Regions from separate parts of the Teredinibacter turnerae T7901 genome, predicted to be linked through region 1. Evidence: predicted binding sites of a transcription regulator. Region 1 holds the regulator's gene; the other holds the start of a gene.
What was found. The regulator PhoB, encoded in region 1, activates phosphate uptake and scavenging genes when phosphate is short. The targets are predictions, from matches to a motif close to TGTCATAAANNTGTAACA.
Positions count from the first base shown of each region.

Region 2: a site for PhoB is predicted at 5,179-5,196, ahead of TERTU_RS15445 (glycosyl hydrolase family 79 N-terminal domain-containing protein). Genes of this name have one in related genera too.

Region 1 covers NC_012997.1:5,015,716-5,026,724, reverse strand. The annotation lists gene TERTU_RS20265 (Gfo/Idh/MocA family protein) at 1-572, shown strand, start outside; gene recG (ATP-dependent DNA helicase RecG) at 704-2,797, shown strand; gene TERTU_RS20255 (aminoacyl-tRNA deacylase and HDOD domain-containing protein) at 3,087-4,469, shown strand; gene TERTU_RS20250 (hypothetical protein) at 4,671-5,168, shown strand; gene TERTU_RS20245 (DUF502 domain-containing protein) at 5,155-5,841, opposite strand; gene TERTU_RS20240 (dicarboxylate/amino acid:cation symporter) at 5,944-7,233, opposite strand; gene TERTU_RS20235 (HU family DNA-binding protein) at 7,237-7,518, opposite strand; gene ubiA (4-hydroxybenzoate octaprenyltransferase) at 7,573-8,463, shown strand; gene phoB (phosphate regulon transcriptional regulator PhoB) at 8,634-9,341, shown strand; gene phoR (phosphate regulon sensor histidine kinase PhoR) at 9,359-10,678, shown strand; gene TERTU_RS20215 (GNAT family N-acetyltransferase) at 10,713-11,009, shown strand, end outside.
Region 2 covers NC_012997.1:3,859,029-3,870,037, forward strand. The annotation lists gene uca (urea carboxylase) at 1-3,224, shown strand, start outside; gene atzF (allophanate hydrolase) at 3,217-5,037, shown strand; gene TERTU_RS15445 (glycosyl hydrolase family 79 N-terminal domain-containing protein) at 5,356-6,861, shown strand; gene TERTU_RS15450 (ExeM/NucH family extracellular endonuclease) at 7,210-10,017, shown strand; gene TERTU_RS15455 (CZB domain-containing protein) at 10,122-10,946, opposite strand.

The DNA of each region.
Region 1 (11,009 bases):
ACGCGAGCTCGCAACCGTATGGCAAATTAAAAAACATTATTGCCAAAGCCGGTTACGCCGGGGGAGCGCCCAACCCGGACAACTGGCGTTTAAGCCGCAAACTCGGCGGTGGCGCGCTTTACGATATGGGGGTGTACCCGATTAATGCTGCGCGCTATACCGCAGGCAGCGAGCCAGTCGCCGTGACTGCCCGACTTGAAGTCGAGCGCAAGAACGTCTTCAAAGAAGTGGATGAATCCGCCTATCTAACGCTGGAATTTCCCGGGGGTGTTATCGCTGAATGTGCCACCAGTGTTGGTCAGAATATGAATATGCTGCGCGCGAATTGCACCAAGGGCTGGTACGAGCTGGAGCCTATGCAGGCCTATTCCGGGGTGAAAGGCCGAACCAGTAGCGGTGTACTGCTCGACAAAACGGTTGCTAATCAGCAGGCTCGGCAAATGGACGACGACGCACTGGCGATCTTCCACAAGTCGCCGGTACTGGTGCCAGGGGAAGAGGGGTTGGCGGACATTCGAATTATCGAAGCGGCCCATCGCTCTAACGCCAGCGGTAAGCGTGTAGCGCTCTAAGAAGAAAAGAGCGTTAGCATCGCAGATACGCGCTTGTCGCCTGGATAAATCTGTGCGCACTCCAATACTGGGGTGCGCGTCTGTTATTTGGTAACCTCTGCGTTTCACTGACTGTAACAACGCACCTACCTGTGACCGCATCGCCCTCCTCCCTCAGTCTCGCACAGCGACCTCTCACCGAGCTAAAAGGTGTGGGTGACAAACTCGCCGCCAACTTCGCCAAGCTCGGCCTGCACAGCCAGCAGGATTTACTGTTCCATCTGCCGTTGCGTTACCTCGATAGAACCCGTATTACGCCGCTGGGGCAGTTGCAACTGAATACCTCGGTAATGATTCAGGGCGCGGTATTGCGAACCCAGGTCACCTTCGGTCGCAAGCGTAGCTTGTTAGTACAGTTGGAGGACGAAAGCGGCCAGACCTGCTTGCGGTTTTATCATTTTACGGCTTACCAAAAAGACCGCCTCGAGCCCGGCACGCTGCTGCGCTGCTACGGCGAACCGCGACTGGGCAGCTCCGGGCTAGAGTTCTATCACCCGGAATACGATGTTATTGACGCTGCGGCACCACCGCCGTTGGACAATACCCTGACTCCAGTGTATGGCCTTACCGAGGGCGTTTCCCAGCAGCGGATGCGCAGTGTTATCGAGCAGGTGCTGGCAAAAATCAAACAGTCTCCACCCGATGAGTACCTGCCGCGCGACGTGAATCAGCGCTTTGCCTGTGAGTCACTGAGCGAGGCCTTGCTGTGCGTTCACCAACCGCCACATTCCGTGCAGGTTAAATCGCTGCTCGAAGGGCACCACCCTAGTCAGCAGCGCCTCGCCTACGAGGAACTGCTCGCGCACTTTCTCGTCAAGCGCAAACTTCACGCGATAGCGGCCCGCCAAAAAGCGCCGAGGCTTACCCTAGACACCAGCCTGCAAGAACGCTTTCTCGCACAGCTGCCGTTTGCCCTGACAGGCGCGCAACAGCGGGTTTGCCGCGAAATTTTTAACGATCTGGCAAACGGGAGCCCCATGTTACGGATGGTGCAGGGTGACGTGGGTTCGGGTAAAACGCTGGTGGCCGCGCTGGCGGCACTCGCTGGAATCGACAGCGGCTTCCAGGTGGCGGTAGTTGCGCCCACGGAGATTTTGGCCGAGCAGCACTTTCGCAATTTTGACGGCTGGTTGAGCGGCCTCGGTTTCCAGGTGGAATGGCTGGTCGGCAAGCTCACTGTCGCCAAGCGGCGCAATGCTCTGGAGCGCATCGCTAGCGGCGAAGCTCAGGTAATTGTCGGTACTCATGCACTGTTTCAGGAAGGGGTAAATTTCGCGCGGCTGGGGCTCTCCATTGTGGATGAGCAGCACCGTTTCGGTGTCGACCAACGATTGAGTTTGCGTAAAACCAATGCGGACGATCAGCTCCCGCACCAGTTGGTTATGACGGCGACACCGATTCCTCGCACCCTGGCGATGGCGGCTTATGCGGAACTTGACTACAGCGTTATTGATGAATTGCCGCCTGGGCGAACACCGGTAAATACCGTGTTGATCAGTCAGCGGCGTCGCGCGCAGGTGGTGGAACGCATTCGCGCGGCCTGTGCCGAAGGGCGCCAGGTGTACTGGGTGTGCACACTGGTGGAGGAGTCGGAATCCCTCGCCGCCGCCAATGCGGAGCAAACCGCCAGTGAATTGCGCGAGGCACTCGCTGATATCGCCATCGGCCTCGTGCATGGGCGTCTGAAGGCGACTGAAAAAGAAACGGTGATGGCAGCGTTCAAAGCGGCGGAGCTACAGTTACTGGTGGCTACCACGGTCATCGAAGTGGGCGTGGATGTGCCCAACGCGAGCCTGATGATCATTGAAAACCCGGAACGCCTGGGGCTGGCGCAACTGCACCAGTTGCGTGGTCGCGTGGGCAGAGGAACTACCGCGAGTCATTGTGTACTGCTGTACGGCGATAAGTTGAGTGAGCAGGCGCGCCAGCGGCTACAGGTGTTGCGTGAAACTAACGATGGCTTTTTGGTGGCGGAAAAAGACCTTCAGTTGCGTGGGCCGGGTGAAGTGCTGGGTACCCGCCAAACCGGCGATATGCAATATCGCGTTGCCGATATGGTGCGTGACGAGCACCTACTGCCAGAGATTCACCAGTTGGGCGAACAGTACCTTCACCATCAACCAGCTGTGTGCGAAAAACTCATTCAGCGCTGGATTGGCGACAAACAAGCCTATATTAACGCGTAGTAGCGTTTGCCTTATTACCCTCCTTCCAGTATCGAGCGTTCGGCGGTCGAGCTGTTAGTTAACTGGGAATATAGTTCACCGGGAATGCAGCTGACCGGGCTCCGGAATCCTTTTGTCGCGTTTTCTATGAAAAAAAGTTCTGACGCATAAATCAACATCTGAGGCGTTAGTCGGTAGGATATGAACTATAGTGCTAAAAAAGTATTCAGCGCCATTAGCATTTTGCCGTCGTGCGACTTTTCATCGCTGACGGCGCAATGTTAATGCGGTTAGTAGCAGGAGAACGTTTGTGTCTTTACCCGCCAGTATTCAGGAGATGTTGGACACCCAGAAGGTGAATTACAACATTGCGCCGATGGATCGCTCTGGACACCCGCTTGGGTCCAGTCAGATGCAAAATATCTGTATCGTGCAATCCGTATTGTTGCAGGATGCGCATGGCAGGGTGCAGGTTCTGCTGCCAGCGGGTTCGCTGGTGGACCTGGAAAGCCTGTCGCGGCATACAGAGCGCAATTTCGAGGGTGTTAACCTCGACGATGTACGTCCCTTGCTGCAGCAGCACCAGTTGACCTGTATCCCCGCCCTGCCGCGCTGGCAGAGCATGCCTACAGTGGTCGATGAACGCTTGGTACAGGCATCTACGCTCTGGCTGGAGTCGGGTACCGGCACCAATATGCTCGAGCTGAGCCGCGCGGATTTTCAGAGCATTATTGCCACCTCCGAAGTGCTGCCCTGCGCCCTGGATGCGCCTGTGTTGAGTTTCGATGGCGACAAAGAGGAGGCGCAGATTCTCGATTCGGTGAAGCGCTTTACCCAAAAGCGCGTAAAGCAGCGCCTGGACGAAACCCTCGAGCTGCCGCCACTGCCCGAAACCGCGCAGCGCATTATCAAACTGCGCGCAGACCCTAACGCCGATATCAGCGATCTATCGAATATTGTCGAGATCGACCCGAGCCTTGCGGCGCAGGTCGTGAGTTGGGCGGCGTCGCCCTATTATTCTGCGCCGGGCCGGATTAAGTCCGTGCACGACGCAATTGTACGAGTGCTGGGTTTCGATATGGTGCTCAACCTGGCTCTGGGCTTATCGCTCGGCAAAACCGTCAATATGCAGGTGCTGACACCCCAGCAAATCGCGCGCTACTGGCGCGATGCGGTCTACTCGGCGGCCGCGGTGGAAGGTCTGGTCACCAGTATCGAACGCCCGTTCCGGCCAGGTTTCGGCATGGCCTATTTGTCGGGTTTGTTGAGCAATTTTGGCTATCTGATTCTCGCCGACGTATTTCCGCCCTACTTTGCCAGTATTGAACGCATGGCGAAGGCGAATTCCCACGTTCCCAGCGCCTGTGTTGAACAACATCAGCTGGGCATGACGGGCAATCAAATTGCCGCCTGGTTGATGGACAACTGGAATATGCCGGAGGAAGTCGTGATCGCGTTACGGCACCTGCACAATCCGAATTACCAAGGTGAGCATGCGGTGTATGCCAAGCTGGTGGGTCTTGCTCAGCAGATGCTGGCCAATGCAGGTTTTGGCAATCGACTGACTCGCCCGATAACTGATCACGCGTTTGCCGAGTTGCACCTGGACCCAGAGACGGCCCGTATTACCGTGGAAAATATTCTCGAGGCCGGTGACGACCTGGACGCAATCGCCGAAAAAATGCGCGCCTGATTTGTTATGGCGCGTATATCATCTATATTCCCGTCAATTATGGCACCGGATTCCTTAAGTTTGGCCGGTTCTATCTACTAGAAGAAATCCGTCTCGAGTGGCGCGTTTAACACGTTGTCAGCCTCTGCAAACTGATTTATCAATAACATGCTGAAGATTAAAAACTGATCAGCTTGTTTAATGATGATTGGAGGTACTGCAGTGGCGACGACTCAAGCACTTAACAAACCCACGACTATGCGGGGTTTTGGCGGATTGTTGCGCAATAAGCGTTGTCAGAAGGCAATGCGTCTGCTGACAGGAACCGGTGTCTGTGCCCTGCTGAGCCTGGGTGTGTACTTTCTGACCCAGAATTTTTCCCGGTGGGAGAGTGCGGATAAATATGCGGACCATGGCAGGAATTACAATCTCACGCCGTTTGATATTAACGATGCCGCGCGGGTTTGCACCAACAAAACCGCAGACCGTTTCGGCGACCAGTTAGTGCGTTCCTATGTGGATTACCACTCGACCCGGTACGATGCGCGATTGGCCATTTACAAAGTATTTATGCACGCGCAGCTGGGAGACCTCTATCTGCATAGTGATGCGCCGGTCCACTGTTTTGTGGACCCCAAAGAACACATCGTCACACACTACCGCAGCTTTGAAGCGCGCAAATCACTGATGACCCGCGCAATCAGTTTTATTTCGTTCTAGGTTCGTCCGGCGGCTGTTTAAAGTAGTCGCCGGAGGTTACTCCCATCGACATGTAAATATTGAACAGCCCGTCGAAACCAAAATCCGCTTTTTGCACCCAGTCCACGGGCGCATACATGATGGCGCCGCCAAAGGGAACTGGTGCGCTGGGGACCATAATCGCATAGTGTTCGCGACCGCCCATAAATACCGGTGTGGGACTGGTGAGCAGGCCCAGCACGGCCATGCCACTGCGATCACCGCCGAAATAACACAACACGGCTTGCATGCTTTTGTACTGGGCTTCCTCGTGTTTATCAAACATGGTGACAATGCGCGAGAGCGTTTGGTACACCGAGCGCACAAAGGGTACGCGCGCCAGTAGACCACTCATTAAGCCCTGCCACTGGTGGCGCAATCGGGACTGCACCGCCACACCCAGCAAGTAGATCACTGCCACCACACTCGCTACCCCAATAGCGTAGGCGGTAATTTCGGACGTCACGAAGTTCAGCCCGATATTACCAAATAGTCGCCCGATAAAACTCTCCGGGCCGAGATAGCGGTGCAACAGATCGGCCGCCCATACGATGACGGCGATGGTGAGCGTTAATGGAAGCGCGGCAAGTATGCCGGCGAGAAAGGTGTTGCCGACCCGACTAAACAGGCGGGGCCTAGGCAGGGGTTGCGCCATAAAGCGTCCTCGCGCAATGGAGAGTCAGAAAAAGTGTCGGTGGCGTATCATCCGCAAAATGCATGGACATCGCAATCGCGATGCCCCTGGCATGAGCAGCGGTCAGGATTTCGCGGCGATCTGGGTTGTTTCGCCTTCGCTGCGGGCGATAAATGTCGCGCAGCAGCTGTCGCTGAATACGTTCACTGCGGTGCGCATCATATCTAAAATTCGGTCGGTTACCAGCAACATTCCGATCCCTTCCAATGGCAAGCCAATGGCACTGAGAATAACTGCGATTGCCACCAGGCTTGCAGAGGGGATTCCCGCTACGCCAATGGAGGTGAGCAGCGCGATGGTGACGATGGTGAACTGCGTTGCCAGGGTGAGATCCAGGCCGTAGGCCTGAGCGATAAACATGGCGGCAACACACTCATAGAGCGCGGTGCCATCCATATTGATGGTCGCGCCCAACGGCAACACGAAGGATACTGTGCGGTTGGAAAGCCCCACATTTTTTTCCATGCACTCCATGGTGATAGGCAAGGTGCCGGAAGACGATGCGGTGGAAAATGCCGTAAGTAAGGCTGGAGTCATACCGCGATACTGACCAACCGGATTCACCTTCGCGAGAAATTTTAAAATGAGCGGCATGGTGATAAAGGTGTGGGCGGCGAGGGCCAGCACCACAGTAAAGAAAAAGGTTAACACCGGGACAAACGCTTTGAAGCCGGTGGACGCGACTGTATTGGCTACCAGGGCAAATACGCCAATGGGCGTGAACTTCATTATGAACAGCGTTATGCCCATCATGGTTTCGAAAACACCCTGCCAAAAATTAACCAGGGTTTCGCGCATGGGCGACGCAATTCGGGTCATAAAAAAGCCAAATAACAAACCAAAGCAGATGAGTCCGAGCATCTGCCCTTCTGCTGCTGCCTGCACAATATTCGGTGGCAGCATGCGGTGAAATACAGCGGCGACGTCACCCGTACCACGCCCCTCAATCTTATCGAGATTGGCGCCCACCTCCTCCTGGCTGCTGAGGTTCAAGCGCTCACCTGCCGGCTCTCCATTTATGATGCCGGGCTGGATGATGTTCACCAGGAAAAGCCCCATTAAAATAGCAAACAGACTGGATGCGAGGTAGAAGCCGAGCGTTTTACCACCCAGACGGCGCAAGTCATTGCTGCTGCCCAGGGTGCTGATGCCACTGATAATGGACGATAAAATAAGTGGCACAATGATCATCTTTAGTGCGTTTAGGAAGAGCGTTCCAACAAACGAGAACGTACTGAGGAAAGGCGCCGCGCTGGCAGGGTTGTTTTGCGAGAGCAGGTTGATGCCCAGGCCCACTGCGATAGCGAGGCCGATGGCAATCAGTATTTGCCAGTGCAGTTGCAGACGAATCATGAATTATTCCTTGTGCTGGAAGGGGTCACGCAGACGTTTGCCTGCCTTGAAAAAAATCTGGTTTTTAGCCGCAATGCGCAACGCCTCGCCGGTTTGCGGGTTGATTCCGGTGTGCGCATTGCGGTGGCGCACAGAGAAACTGCCGAGGCCCGGGAGTTGTACCCGCTCGCCGCGGGCCAGCGCATTGGTCACCTGTTCGACAATCGCCTCGACCACATCATCTGCCTGAACGCGGTTGAGTTCGCCGAGTGTACAAAGCTGCTTCACAAGATCTGTTTTACGCATGAGAGGGGCTCCGGGTAGAATAATCACTATAAAACAGCTTCAAAGCGCGGTTCAATGAACACAAGTTCCCCAAAAGTTTCTCCCCAGCCGATGCCCAAGTGGCGTGCTTACTTGCAATTGATGCGCCTGCATCGCCCTATCGGCATCTACCTGGTGTTGTGGCCTACGCTCTGGTCACTCTGGTTAGCGGCCGGTGGTGTGCCGCGCTGGGACCTGCTGGTGATATTCACTGTAGGGGTAGTATTGATGCGTTCCGCCGGCTGCGTGATCAACGATTATGCCGACCGCAAGGTGGACGGCCACGTAGAGCGCACCCGCAGCCGGCCATTGGTCACTGGGCTGGTGTCTCCCGTTGAGGCGGCCGCGTTGTTTGCGGTACTCAGTCTTGCGTCATTTTTATTGGTGCTGCAAACCAACGACCTTACGGTATACCTGTCGGTCGGCGGCATCGCGCTGGCCTTTTGCTACCCCTTTATGAAGCGCTATACCCAATTGCCGCAGGTGGTTTTGGGAGCCGCGTTCGCCTGGTCCGTGCCGATGGCATTTGCTGCGCAGACCGGTGAACTGAGTAGCCATATCTGGCTACTTTATACCGCAGTTTTACTCTGGACGGTGGCCTACGACACTTTTTACGCGATGGTCGACCGGGATGATGATCTCAAAATCGGAGTGAAATCGTCAGCCATCCTTTTTGGTGAACAGGATAAAGCCATTACGGCCTGTCTGCAGATGATGACCCTGATCGCGCTGCTTATGGTCGGTACCAAATTCGAATTGGGAACCTTTTATTACCTCAGCCTGGCGGCCGCGGCCGGGCTAATGATTTATCAGCAACTGCTGATCCGCGAGCGGCAGCGCGATGCCTGCTTCAAAGCCTTTCTGAACAACAACTGGGTCGGCATTGTGATCTTCGTTGGTATTGTCTGCGATTATCAATTTCGCTAGCCATTGATTTCGTTAATACAGACGCCGGTGGCGAAATACGGCCGATGTCATAAAATCGAAACAAAAGCTTTATTTAATGCCCGTGACTTGGGTCATTCAGGTTGCCCTATTGCGCACCTGTAATTACTGCAGATACTCCACCTTATTCTAAGACTTTAGGTTATACCTCCATGGTTGAAAAAAAGATTCTAGTGGTCGATGACGAGCGCGCGATTCGCGACATGCTCCGTGTGGCCCTCGAGATGGCCGATTATGCGGTGCTGGAAGCTGCCGATGCCCAGGAGGCACACCAAATCGTGGTGGACACCCGCCCCGATCTCATTCTATTGGACTGGATGATGCCTGGCGTGAGTGGTATTGAGTTCGCGCGTCGGTTGAAATCGCAAGAAGTGACCCGTGAAATACCAATTATCATGCTCACGGCGAAAGGCGAAGAGGACAACAAAATACAGGGCCTGGAAATAGGTGCGGACGACTATATCACCAAGCCATTTTCCCCTCGCGAGCTGGTTGCCCGTCTCAAGGCGGTATTGCGCCGCAGTGATTCCCTTTCAAGTGGCGACCCAATAACCGTAGAAAACCTGTGTCTCGACCCTACCAGTCACCGCGTTACCATCGCCGGGATGCCGGTTCAGCTGGGCCCCACTGAATACCGTTTGTTGGAATTTTTCTTAACCCACCAGGAGCGCGTATACTCACGTAATCAGTTATTGGATTATGTGTGGGGTGGCAACGTGTATGTGGAAGAGCGGACTGTGGATGTTCATATTCGCCGTTTACGCAAAGCCCTGAAGCTGGAAAACCACGATCGCCTCGTGCAAACCGTGCGCGGTGCGGGCTACCGGTTCTCAGCAAAATTTCTCGCTGCTGCTGAATAAACTTCCCGGTTCTGCTTATGTTTCGTAAAGGCGTAGCGGCCGAACTGCGCTGGTTGCTGCTGTTCGTCATTGTGGGTTTCAGCATTGGCCTGGTTTTCGACCACGTCGTTATGATGCTGCTGGTGGCCGCGCTGGTGTTTGGCGCACGCCTTATGCTGCGCATCTCCGAATTGGAATCCTGGGTGGAGGCGACCCGCCAGCGCGGTCTGCAGGAAAACAACCTGGAAGGCGTTTGGGCGGAAATTGCGGAAGACGTGGTACTCATCATCCGCCGCTATGAAAAAGACAAGCTGCGCCTGCAACAGGTTGTGGAGCGGGTCCAGCAGATGACGGCGGCACTGACCGACGGGGTTATTATTGTCGACAAGCACCACAACATCGAGTGGTGGAATCGCGCCGCCGAAATGCAGTTTGATTTCCAACCGTTGGATATAGGCCACAAGGTCACCAATTACCTGCGCAACCCCAAGTTCATCAAATACTATGAAGGCGGCGATTATAAGGAGCCGCTGGATACCTACTCGGTACGCCATGAAGGTCAGCACCTTCAGTTCTTTATTCATCCTTTTGGCGACGGTGACCGGTTGATTATTGCGCGTGACGTAACCCGCGTTGCCAACCTTGAGCGGATGCGTCAGGACTTCGTGGCAAATGTTTCTCATGAGTTGCGAACACCGTTAACCGTTCTTAGCGGTTACCTGGAAACCCTGGCCGATACCGGCGTATTGCCTGAACGCTGGGACAAACCCATGGGACAGATGCTGGAACAAACCAGCCGCATGAATCGCCTGATAAACGACCTGCTCACCCTCTCCCGCCTGGAAACTGACGACCGCGATTTCGGCCAGCGCCCGGTTCCTCTGCTGCCTCTCCTGGAGCAGATCGTGGCGGAAGGCCGCGCGCTAAGCGGCGAGCGCGGCCACGAATTCTTAATTAACTGTGGCGAAGGCATCGAAATCATGGGGCAGGAGGACGAGCTGCGTAGCGCTATCGCCAACCTGGTTTATAACGCTGTTAACTACACGCCAGATGGAAAAAAAGTTTCCATTCTGGTCAACAGCGATCCCCATGAATTGGTGCTTAAGGTGAAGGATAATGGCGAAGGTATTGAGTCGCGCCATATTCCGCGTCTGACTGAACGTTTTTATCGGGTGGATGCGGGTCGCTCGCGCGAAACCGGTGGCACTGGGCTCGGACTTGCCATTGTCAAACACATCCTGCTGCGCCATGATGCGGATTTGAAAATTCGCAGTAAGGTCGGCAAGGGCAGCACCTTTTCCTGTCATTTTCCTATCAAACGCGTTATTCAGAGTTCACCCGAGCAGCAACCCTCGTAGACAAGCACGCGGGGGATTTCGTGAGGTCTCCCCCATGCGTACATTTTTCCTATCAGGCATCGGCGACATATCCCTGCAGGACTGGCAAAGTTTGTGGTCCAGCGACTATCCCTTCACACGTTATGAGTTCCTGCACGCGCTGGAAGTGTCCGGGAGTGTCTGCGAAGCTACTGGCTGGCAACCCATGCACCTGGTTGTTGAGCACAATGATTGTCGTGTTGCGGTTGTGCCGCTTTATCAAAAAACACATTCCTACGGTGAGTATGTATTCGATTGGGCCTGGGCCGATGCTTATCAGCGCGCAGGGCTTGATTACTATCCCAAATTAATT
Region 2 (11,009 bases), 1.2 Mb from region 1:
TGCCCCTGTTGCCCGGCAGTGACCTGCTGGATTCGGAAGACGAAGCACTTCTCGCTGCCGCGACAATTGGCTACCCCATTATTTTAAAAAGCACCGCCGGTGGCGGCGGTATCGGCATGCAGGTGTGCAAAGACGCGGCCGAACTGCAGAAAAATTTTGCGTCGGTAAAACGCCTGGGCGCGAACAACTTTGCCAACGACGGCGTGTTTATCGAAAAATACATCGAGTTTGCCCGCCATATTGAAGTGCAGGTTTTCGGTGATGGCGCAGGCAACGCCGTTGCCTTTGGCGAGAGAGATTGCTCGGCACAACGCCGCCATCAAAAAGTTATCGAAGAAACACCGGCCCCCAACATTCCCGACGACGTACGCAGTCAACTGCATCTCACGGCCACCAAATTGCTGGCCGCGGTAAATTACCTCAATGCCGGCACGGTAGAATTTATTTACGACCAGAACACCCACCAGTTTTACTTTCTGGAGGTCAATACCCGTTTGCAGGTTGAGCACGGGGTTACCGAAGAGGTGTTTAAGGTGGATCTGGTCGCCTGGATGGTGCGCCAAGCCGCAGGTGAACTCGGCGATATTACCAAATTGCGCGCTCAGCTCGCGCCGCAAGGTCACGCGATTCAGGCGCGCGTGTACGCCGAAGACCCTCACAAAAACTTTCAGCCGAGCGCCGGGCTTTTGTCCTGTGTCGCGCTGCCGGACAATACGTCGCAGCGCCGTATAGATCACTGGATCGAAACCGGCCTGGAAGTATCGGCATTTTTCGACCCGATGCTGGCCAAATTTATTTGCCGCGCGGATTCCCGCGAAGCGGCAATCGCCGAACTAAGCGCCGCACTATCCGCCAGCCGCATCCAGGGTATCGAAACCAATATGGCGTACTTGTGCGATCTGCTGGATGACCCGGTATTGCTGGAGGGCAGGTTGTACACCCGCTACCTCAATAATCGTAGCTTTGTACCGCAAACGATGGATGTACTCAGCGGCGGCACGCTGACTACGCTGCAGGATTTTCCCGGGCGCACCGGCTACTGGGATGTGGGCGTACCCCCGTCGGGGCCGTTTGATAATCTTGCTTTGCGCCTGGCCAATGCCGCGCTGGGCAACCCGGCCGATGCCGCCGGTCTGGAGATTACGCTGCAAGGCCCAACGTTGCGCTTTAATTGCGCGACCCAGTTTATTTTGACCGGCGCAGATTTTTCCGCAGAATTGGATGCAGAACCGCTGCAAAGTTATCGGGTTTACGCAGCCACTGCAGGCCAGGTGCTGCGCATCGGCCAGCCTCTCGGGGCCGGTGCACGCGCCTACCTCGCGGTCGCTGGCGGGCTCGATGGCAATGTGTATTTGGGTTCGCGTTCCACCTTTACCCTGGGCCAGTTTGGCGGCCACAGCGGCCGTGCTCTGCGCACGGGCGACGTGCTGCATTTTGCGCAAGGCGCGAGCGCAATCGCCGCCGACAACATTCAGCACCTGAAGCCGACGGTCAATACTGACTGGAATATCCGGGTGATTTACGGGCCTCACGGTGCGCCGGATTTTTTCACCGAAAAAGATATCGCCACTTTTTTTAACAGTGATTGGAAAATTCATTACAACTCCAGTCGCACCGGCATTCGCCTGATTGGCCCCAAACCTGACTGGGCGCGCACCACCGGTGGCGAAGCCGGCATGCACCCGTCAAATATTCACGATAACGCCTACGCGGTTGGCACTATTGATTTTACCGGCGATATGCCGGTGATTCTGGGGCCGGATGGGCCCTCCCTCGGTGGGTTTGTATGCCCGGCCACCGTGATAAAAGCCGACTTGTGGAAACTCGGCCAATTAAAAGCGGGCGACCGTGTACGATTCACTCCCGTAAATTTAGCGACCGCAGAAAAACTCGAACGCCATCAGCTTGCCTGCTGCACCCAGTTAACCGCCAGTGCCGAGCCACTATACAGCAGCGAAGATATTGCCACGGCAAGCCCGGTTTTACATCGCCTTAGCGAACAGGAAAATGCGGTAGAGGTGTGTTACCGGCTGGCGGGCGATGACTATTTGTTGGTGGAATACGGCCCCCAGCAATTGGATATTGCACTGCGTTTTCGCGCGCACGCACTTATGCTGAAATTGCAGGAATTAAACCACCCGGCAATTATGGAGCTCACCCCCGGGATTCGCTCGCTGCAAATTCACTACGATAATCTCGCCCTGCCTGCGCAGGCGCTGCTGCAATTATTGTTGAGTGCCGAACGCGCGTTAAAAGATGTCGAGCAACAGCGAATTGCCGCGCGCGTGGTCCACCTGCCACTGAGCTGGAACGACCAGGCCTGCCAGTTGGCAGTGCAAAAATATACCCAATCGGTGCGCAAAGATGCGCCCTGGTGCCCGGACAATATCGAATTTATTCGCCGCATTAACGGCCTCGACTCGGTCGATGATGTAAAACGCATTGTGTTCGATGCCTCTTACGTTGTCATGGGATTGGGCGATGTGTACCTGGGGGCGCCAGTGGCGACGCCGCTGGACCCGCGCCACCGCCTGGTAACAACCAAATACAACCCGGCGCGCACCTGGACCGCAGAAAACTCGGTGGGTATCGGCGGCGCCTATTTGTGCGTATACGGTATGGAAGGGCCTGGCGGTTACCAGTTTATTGGTCGCACCCTGCAAATGTGGAATAAAAACAAAACCACCCGGGAATTCAGTCGCCCATGGCTGCTGCGCTTTTTCGATCAAATTCGTTTTTACGAAGTGAGTGAAGAGGAATTAATCGATATTCGCCGCCGCTTCCCCCACGGTGATTATCCGCTAAAAATTGAGGACACCGAGTTCAGCCTTGCTGACTACCAGGCGTTTTTAACGCAGCATCAAACCAGTATCGACAATTTTGTTGAACAGCGACAAACCGCGTTCGACGAGGAATTAGCGCGCTGGATCAGCTCTGGCCAGATGAACTTTGATGCAACCACGACGAGCGCACCGGCGGAAGACGAGGCACCCCTCGCCGCAAACTGCACCGCGCTGGAAAGCCCGGCCGCAGGCAGCCTTTGGCAATGGTGTGTGGCCGAAGGGGAAACCGTTAACGAAGGCGATGTGGTATGTATTCTGGAATCCATGAAAATGGAAATTGAAATCTACGCCCCCGCCGCCGGTACCCTGCTAAAACAACAACGTCACCAGGGCGATGTCATTGCCGCTGGCCAAACGCTAGGAGTCATAAGCCATGCTTAACCTCGACCATATCGATTTAACCATTAGCGGGCTGCAGGCACACTACCGCAACGGCGATTTTACCCCGGCACAATTGGTTGCCGCACTCAACGCAAAAGCCGACAGCCTGGGCGATAACCCGATCTGGATTACGCGCGTAAGCGAAGCCGAGATCGCGCAATACCTCGCTTATATTGACAGCCAAGGGCAAGCTGACTTACCGCTGTACGGCGTACCTTTCGCCATTAAAGACAATATCGACCTCGCGGCAATACCCACCACGGCCGCCTGTAAAGCCTTCGAATTTACCCCCGACGACAGCGCCACAGTGGTCGCGCACTTGATTGCGGCGGGGGCAATTCCGATGGGCAAAACCAATATGGACCAGTTCGCCACCGGTCTGGTGGGCGTGCGTTCACCCTGGGGCGCGTGCCGCAATGCACTCAATAGCGACATAATTTCCGGCGGCTCAAGCTCCGGCTCGGCCGTAGCCGTGGCACTGGGTCTCGCCAGCTTCTCACTGGGCACCGATACCGCAGGCTCGGGCCGGGTGCCCGCGTCACTCAATAATCTGGTGGGGCTCAAGCCCAGCCGCGGACTGCTCAGCTGTCACGGTGTGGTGCCTGCGTGTAAAAGTCTGGATTGCGTCAGCATATTCGCGCTCAATGTCGATGATGCCAATCAGGTGTTGGATGTGGCAACGGCGCACGACCGCAACGACCCCTTCAGCCGCAAAGCACACTTTGCGAATGGCCCGCGCTACTACCGCGCAGAAAGCCAGCGTCGCAAAATCGGGGTACCGGACAAAGCCAGCCTCGAATTTTTTGGTAGCAGTGAAGCGGAGTCCCTGTTCAACCACTTTGTCGCCAATACCCTGTCGATAGACCACGATGTTGTGGGGGTGGACTTCACCCCGTTTTTGCAAGCCGCCAAACTGCTCTACGAAGGGCCGTGGGTCGCAGAGCGCTACCTGGCAACACTACCGCTGATCGACGCCAACCCTGAGGCGCTGCTACCGGTAATTAACACCATTATCGGCGGCGGCAAACACCCCCGCGCGGCCGATGCATTTGCCGCACAATACAGGTTGCAGGCGCTGAAGGCGGCCGCCGATGCGGTGCTGGCCGACGTTGATGCGGTGATTACGCCCACCAATCCGCGCGCCTATACCATCGCCGAGGTGGAAGCCGACCCTATCGCACTCAACTCGCAAATGGGTTACTACACCAATTTTATGAACCTGCTGGACTACGCCGCGCTGGCGATACCGGTGGATTTTTTCGCCAACGGTGTCGGCTTCGGTGTCACGCTGTTCCATCACGCCCAGCGCGACAAAGACCTGCTCAGCATTGCCGCCCAACTGCAAAATAGGTTGGCGATCCCCCCCGGGAGTGGCCACAGCCCGTTTAAGGTGCAGGGGCAAACCACATCTCTACCGCCTTCAACTTGGGTGGATATCGTAGTCTGCGGTGCTCACCTCGAGGGTCTGCCGCTGAACTGGCAGCTGCGCGAGCGCGGCGCCGAGTTTGTTGCACGCACCACCACCAGCGACAACTATCGGTTGTTTGCACTCCCTGGTGGCCCCCCGGCGCGGCCCGCGCTATTGCGCGATGCGGATGCAAGCACAGCTATTGAAGTGGAAGTGTGGCGCTTACCGGCCGATGCCGTGGGCACATTTATCGCCGAAATTCCGGCACCTTTGGGCATTGGCAAAGTCGAACTGGCAGACGGCCGTTGGCTGAGTGGTTTTATCTGCGACAACTGGGGGTTGGACGGCGCGAAGGAGATCTCATCGTTGGGCGGTTGGCGAGCTTATATCGCAAACGCGGGCTAGTGACAGCAATCCAAGCATGAAATTATAAGCGACATTTTCGTCATACCATTTCCACCTGACCTACACTCTAAAGACCCAGTCAGAGGTACTTTTCGTCGGGCAGGTGGAACAGCCACGCGTAACACATTTCCTTAATCTAGCCGTCATAAGAATGTCATACCATGCGCGAGCCGCGATTAATGGAAGCCATTAGAAGATCGCTAAAACGCCGTTATCTGCGTATATGTTTGACAGCGTGTAACCACACTTGCGAATAAGATGACACAGACCTTCGACACAGACCTCGACCCTACCAGCAGGTGTTAACACCGGTTTTCTATGCGACTGACTCACCTACAACGTTTGCTCCGCTTCGGCCGACGCAAACACCTTACCCACCCCTATCACCATATTGGCCAGCAGCGGGCACAGGTCGAGTTACTCAATCGCGTGCCGGTGGAAAAAATAGACCCAGCCTACCTCTCATTTTCTATCGACATTTCAGTCCTGGCAGGGGGATATTGGTGGGAAGGCAGCAACGGGGTGCGCAAAGGTCTCGGCACCTTGCGGGTTCCACCACTGGACTTAAATACGAAGAAACTGGACCGTCTGGTCCAGGCGCTTGGCCCAGCCTATTTGCGCGTAGGTGGCTCCGAAGCCGACAAAATTCACTATTTTGAATGCGACGAAAGCAACCCTTCCGATTTTATTCTCACCAAAGCGATGTGGGATAACCTGCACGCCTTTATTCAACGCAATAACCTGAAATTTTCTTTCACTTTTAAATACGGTTTATTCAAACGCAAATACCACGGTGAATGGCAGGGCACAGAAATTCAAAAACTGCTGCAGTATTCCAAGGAGCAGGGATACCACATCGACGTTTGCGAACTGGGCAATGAACTCAATGCCTATTGGGCATTTCACGGTTTGCGCGCCCAGCCGGGGCCAAAAAACCTCGCTCAGGACTACGCCACCTTTGCGCAACTGGTGCGCCGCTACTATCCAGACATTAAAATTTGTGGCCCCGGGAGTGCGTTCTGGCCGAAGCTGGGCGAAACCATTAAACCGTTTTCCAATTTAACCAAACGGTTTCTAGAGAGCCTGCCCACCGAACTGGATATTGTTGACTGGCACTATTACCCATTCCAAAGTGATCGCTCCCCCATTCGCACCCGCGCCGCCAATGTTAAAAATGTGCTGCACGCGCGATCATTTGAATATTTCACCGACTACAGCAAACGCCTGCGCGCCTGGCGCGACCTCTACCAGCCGAACGCACAACTGTGGACCGGCGAAACCGGCTCGGCTCAGTGCGGAGGCCAACCGAAAATTTCTGACCGCTTCGCATCCTGCTTCTGGTGGGCGGATCAACTCGGCCAGGGTGCCGCGCAAGGCCAGAAAGTGATGATTCGCCAGAGCCTGATCGGCGGCGACTACGGCATGATCGATCGCATTACGCTGAAACCCCGTCCCGATTACTGGGTAAGCTGGCTCTGGGCGCAACTTATGGGCGACGATGTGTATCGGGTGCAGAGCAACAACCCGGATGTACGCGTCTACGCGCACCAAAGCCAGGACGCAGAAGACATTTGGCTGTTATTGATTAACATCGCAAATGATCACCTCGAAATCAGTACCCCCCACTTCGGCGAACCAACGGAAATATATCAACTTACCGCCACAAAACTGACCGCAAAAAAACTGCGCATCAACGGGCACAAGCCGTCTTTCGATAAAGGCCGGGTAAGCCTGCAGGATTTTCCGCAACCGCAAGTCACCAACCAACTGCCACCAAATTCGATAAATTTTTGGCGAGTGCGTATCAACAATCATTTGCAATAGGCCCGTCGCTCGTCATAAAGTTGACGCGCAAGTTACAAAAAAGCGTTATACGAATGTCACTGAAGGCTGTGAAGCTCTGTTGCATTCGCAATTGTTGTTACGCAGTCCGACGAGACACGACATTCAAGCCTTGGTATGCCCATTCTGGCGCTTCGTAAAGAGTCGGCAAGTCACTTGCCGCCTGCCATGCAGCCCGCCGTAATGTTTCCGCCACTTAGGTGCGTCTTCAATCTCGCAAAGACAAAACAATAACGATAACCAACCAGACAGTTGCGAAGCCGGCAGAGATTACCCAGCGTTCACTGAGGTAAACACTCTCTTCGTCATCATTAACATGGAAAGAAAATTATGAAACGACTCGGTTTGGCTATCGCGCTCGCTGGCGGTTGTGCCAGTGCGCATGCAAATCTTTTATTAACGGCAGTGTTCGACGGCCCGCTCAGCGGCGGTGTACCCAAGGGCGTGGAGCTCTACGTACTCGACGATATCGCAGATCTAAGCAGCTACGGCCTGGGCAGTGCCAACAACGGCGGCGGCAGCGATGGCGAAGAATTTAGTTTTCCGCCAATCAGCGTAAGTGCAGGCACTTACCTCTATGTGGCTTCGGAAAACGACGGCTTTACAGCGTTCTTCGGCTTCGCGCCTGACTTTACCTCATCCGCCATGAGCATCAACGGCGACGATGCCATTGAACTGTTCCACAACGGTACTCTGTTTGATCTGTTTGGCGACCCAAACGCAGACGGCACCGGCACTGCTTGGGATTACATGGACGGTTGGGCCTACCGCGCGACCGGCAGCGCACCTTCCGCGATTTTCACAACCGCCCAATGGTCTTTCTCCCAGCCAAATGCGCTGGATGGGGAAACCGTAAATAACGCCGAAACCCTGATTCCCATTGGCAGTTTCGCCGACGGTGGCACCGGCTGCGGCGACTGTAGCAACGAGCCGGTTGCCGCGTTTATTTCCGCAATTCAGGGCACACCGGATACCCAGACCAGCAACAGTTTCGGCGAAACCGATGTAAGCCCGATGCTGGATACCCGCGTGGTGGTCGAGGCTGTCGTGGTCGGCGATTTTCAGGATAACGACAGCGATCCCAAGCGCAACTTGAGCGGCTTTTACATTCAGGAAGAAACCGCTGACGAAGACGGCGACCCGGCGTCGTCCGAGGGTGTTTTTGTATTTGACCCGGACACCACCGCAGACGTGAATGTTGGCGACCGCGTAAAAGTTGTGGCCACCGTAGATCAATACTTTGGCGAAACCCAGTTGAGCAGTGTTGAAAGCATTGAGGTCGTTGCGCAAAATCAGCTCGGCAGCATCACCGCGGCAAGTGTTTCATTGCTGAGCAGCGATGCGGTAACCCTGAGTGGAGCTGACCGTTATCAGGCCGACCTGGAAGCCTACGAAGGCATGCTGGTAACCCTGGCGGAGCCGGTGCAAATTATCGAGCAGTTTCAGTTGGATCGGTTCAACGAAATTCGCGTAACCGCTGGCGACCGCCCGGCTCAATTCAGTCAGTTACATACACCGGATCCTGCCGCCTACGATGCCTGGTTGCAACGAACGGCCGCACGGGGAATTGTGTACGACGACGGCCTCAACGAACAAAATGCCGCGATCGACATGCTCGCAGGCTTCAGCCCCTATGCTGAAGCAACCGCACCGCGCATGGGCGATACCGCCTATGGGTTAACAGGTGTGATGGACTACAAATGGGCTGGAAACGGCAGTTCACAATCCACTTGGCGCGTGCGTGCGCACACCGATGACGCCAACACATTCGTTGCCACCAACCCTAGACCGGCCGCAGCGCCACAAGTGGATGGCGACCTGCGGGTAACCTCGTTCAACGTACTCAACCTGTTCAAAACACTCGACAACGGTGCTAGCACAGCACTCGGCCACGACCCGCGCGGCGCCAATAACGCCGAAGAGCTGACCCGACAGTTGCAGAAAACCGTTAACGCGATTGTATCTTTAGATGCGGACGTGTTGGGGCTGGTAGAACTGGAGAACGAATTTGACCCGGTAAACGATGGCTCAACCGCGATTGAAATGCTGGTAAACGCACTCAACAGCCGCCTGGGCAGCAACACCTTCGCTTACGTGTACCCCGGCAGTCGATTCGTGGGCAGCGATGCGATTGCTGTAGGTGTGATCTACAAACCGGCAGTTGTCGCTATCGCCGACGGCAGTGCACCCGCGATACTCGACGATACAGTCGCGGCCACTCTGCCGATCTTCGCGGACCATGATTTTGTAAACGAGCCGCTGTTTGACGGCCCGTCCACTAACCGCGCCTCTCTGGCGGTAACCTTTACACATATCAGCGGCGGCGACAATTTTACCGTGGTGGTTAACCACTTGAAGTCCAAGGGCAGTGGCGACGGCCTGGCTTCCGACGACCCCAACGCCGATCACACTGATGGTGCCGGTGCCTGGAACCAGCGGCGTCTGGACGGCGCGCGCGCAGTGGACGCCTGGTTGCAAACTGCACCCACCGGTATTGCTGATAACGATGCAATTATTATGGGCGACCTGAACGCTTACGCCGCTGAAGCGCCGCTCACATTTTTGCTCAGCAACGGCTACAGCAATGTCGAGTCTGCCGAGAGCTACTCCTACGTATTCGATGGCCAGGTGGGCACACTGGATTATGTGCTGCTCAGCGACAGCCTATACAGTAAATTCGAGCAGGCGGAGATTTGGCATGTTAATTCCGACGAAGCCGATGCACTGGACTACAACACCGATTACGGACGCAGCCTCACCTATTACGACGGCAGCACCGCAACCCGCAATTCCGACCATGATCCTGTGCTGGTAGGGTTACGCATGGACTCCGCACCAGTGGCAGACCCGGAATCACTCAAGCTCGCCTTCGATGCCTGGATCGCTGATGGTACGCTGTCCGGTGCCGGTGAAAACCCACTGGCGGAAATTGATCGAGTCGGGTATTTCAGCCGATTACTCGCACATATTGTCGATCTCAACAGCGAAGGGCGCCTTAACCAGGCGTGTAACAAGCTTGCCGAAGCCGACAATCGCACCGACGGAATGGACACTCCACGCGACACTCTCGAAGGCGTAAACGTAGCCGCGCTTAACACGATGATCAATGAAGTGATCACTGGATTGAGCTGCAACTAGGACTTAGCCGAGGTGGTTGTAGAAGTGATTCTGCTGAATTGGCAGTACTGAAGCGCTAGACAGCAATAGTGACCCCTGGGGGCGGCGGCCTTGCCGCTCCCAACTCACGCCATCTGCAGCAAGCTCTGCGGCATAATATTGAGATAAAGCGCGTCGCCCGTTTGAAAGTAGCCGTCGTAACAACAGTTGTCGCCTGCGTTCTGATCGGGCAACCAGGCGCTAGTTTCAAACTGCTTAATGTCGCCAATAGACTCTACCTGGAGCCCAAATTTGTGGCGACCATCTTCCAGAACGATCACCACCGGCTTGTTCAATTCTTCCAGGCGCCGCTGGGCGTCGTCGAACAAGGTCAGCAGCTCACCAAAAGTGGTTTCTCTAGCCTGTTGCAGTTGACGCAACACGCTCTCCAACGCAATGCCGCGTTTTACCTGCCCGGTTAACTCTTCAGCGAGCGCATGCAGGCGCCGGTGAGGATCGCGAAATGCGGCCAATATGCGTTTTAATTCCGCGTCCTGGGCTTGGTAACTGTCGTACCACTTACCGAACGCACACTGGTGATGATCACCAGCCTTGGTAAAGGGCTGGCCTGTTTTAAGGCTGGTCTCCAGCTCAGCGAGCCAGCTAACGTGGTCTTCCTGCCGATCGTTCAGCAGCGTAATCAGGGCTTCGATCTCTTCGGTGTGGGCGCCGGTTTTTATCATTTCATTGAAGTTATAAAGCGCGAGCGATTCACCGCCAAAGTCGAACACAATATGGGTCTTACCTTCTTTGGTTGGTGAACTACGGCGATTCAGCGATTGTGATGTGGTGATATAGCGTACGTAGCTGACCGCAAGGGCAAAATGGGTGTCGCCAGCGCGGAAGGTGATATAAGCGCCCTCCGCATGGGTATTTCCGGTAAAGTCTGTGTTGAATGCCTGAGCAACCACATTGATATCCTCCGTGCACAACGCCGCTGGCGAATTAGCTCGATGTTTTCATGAGCATAGCGC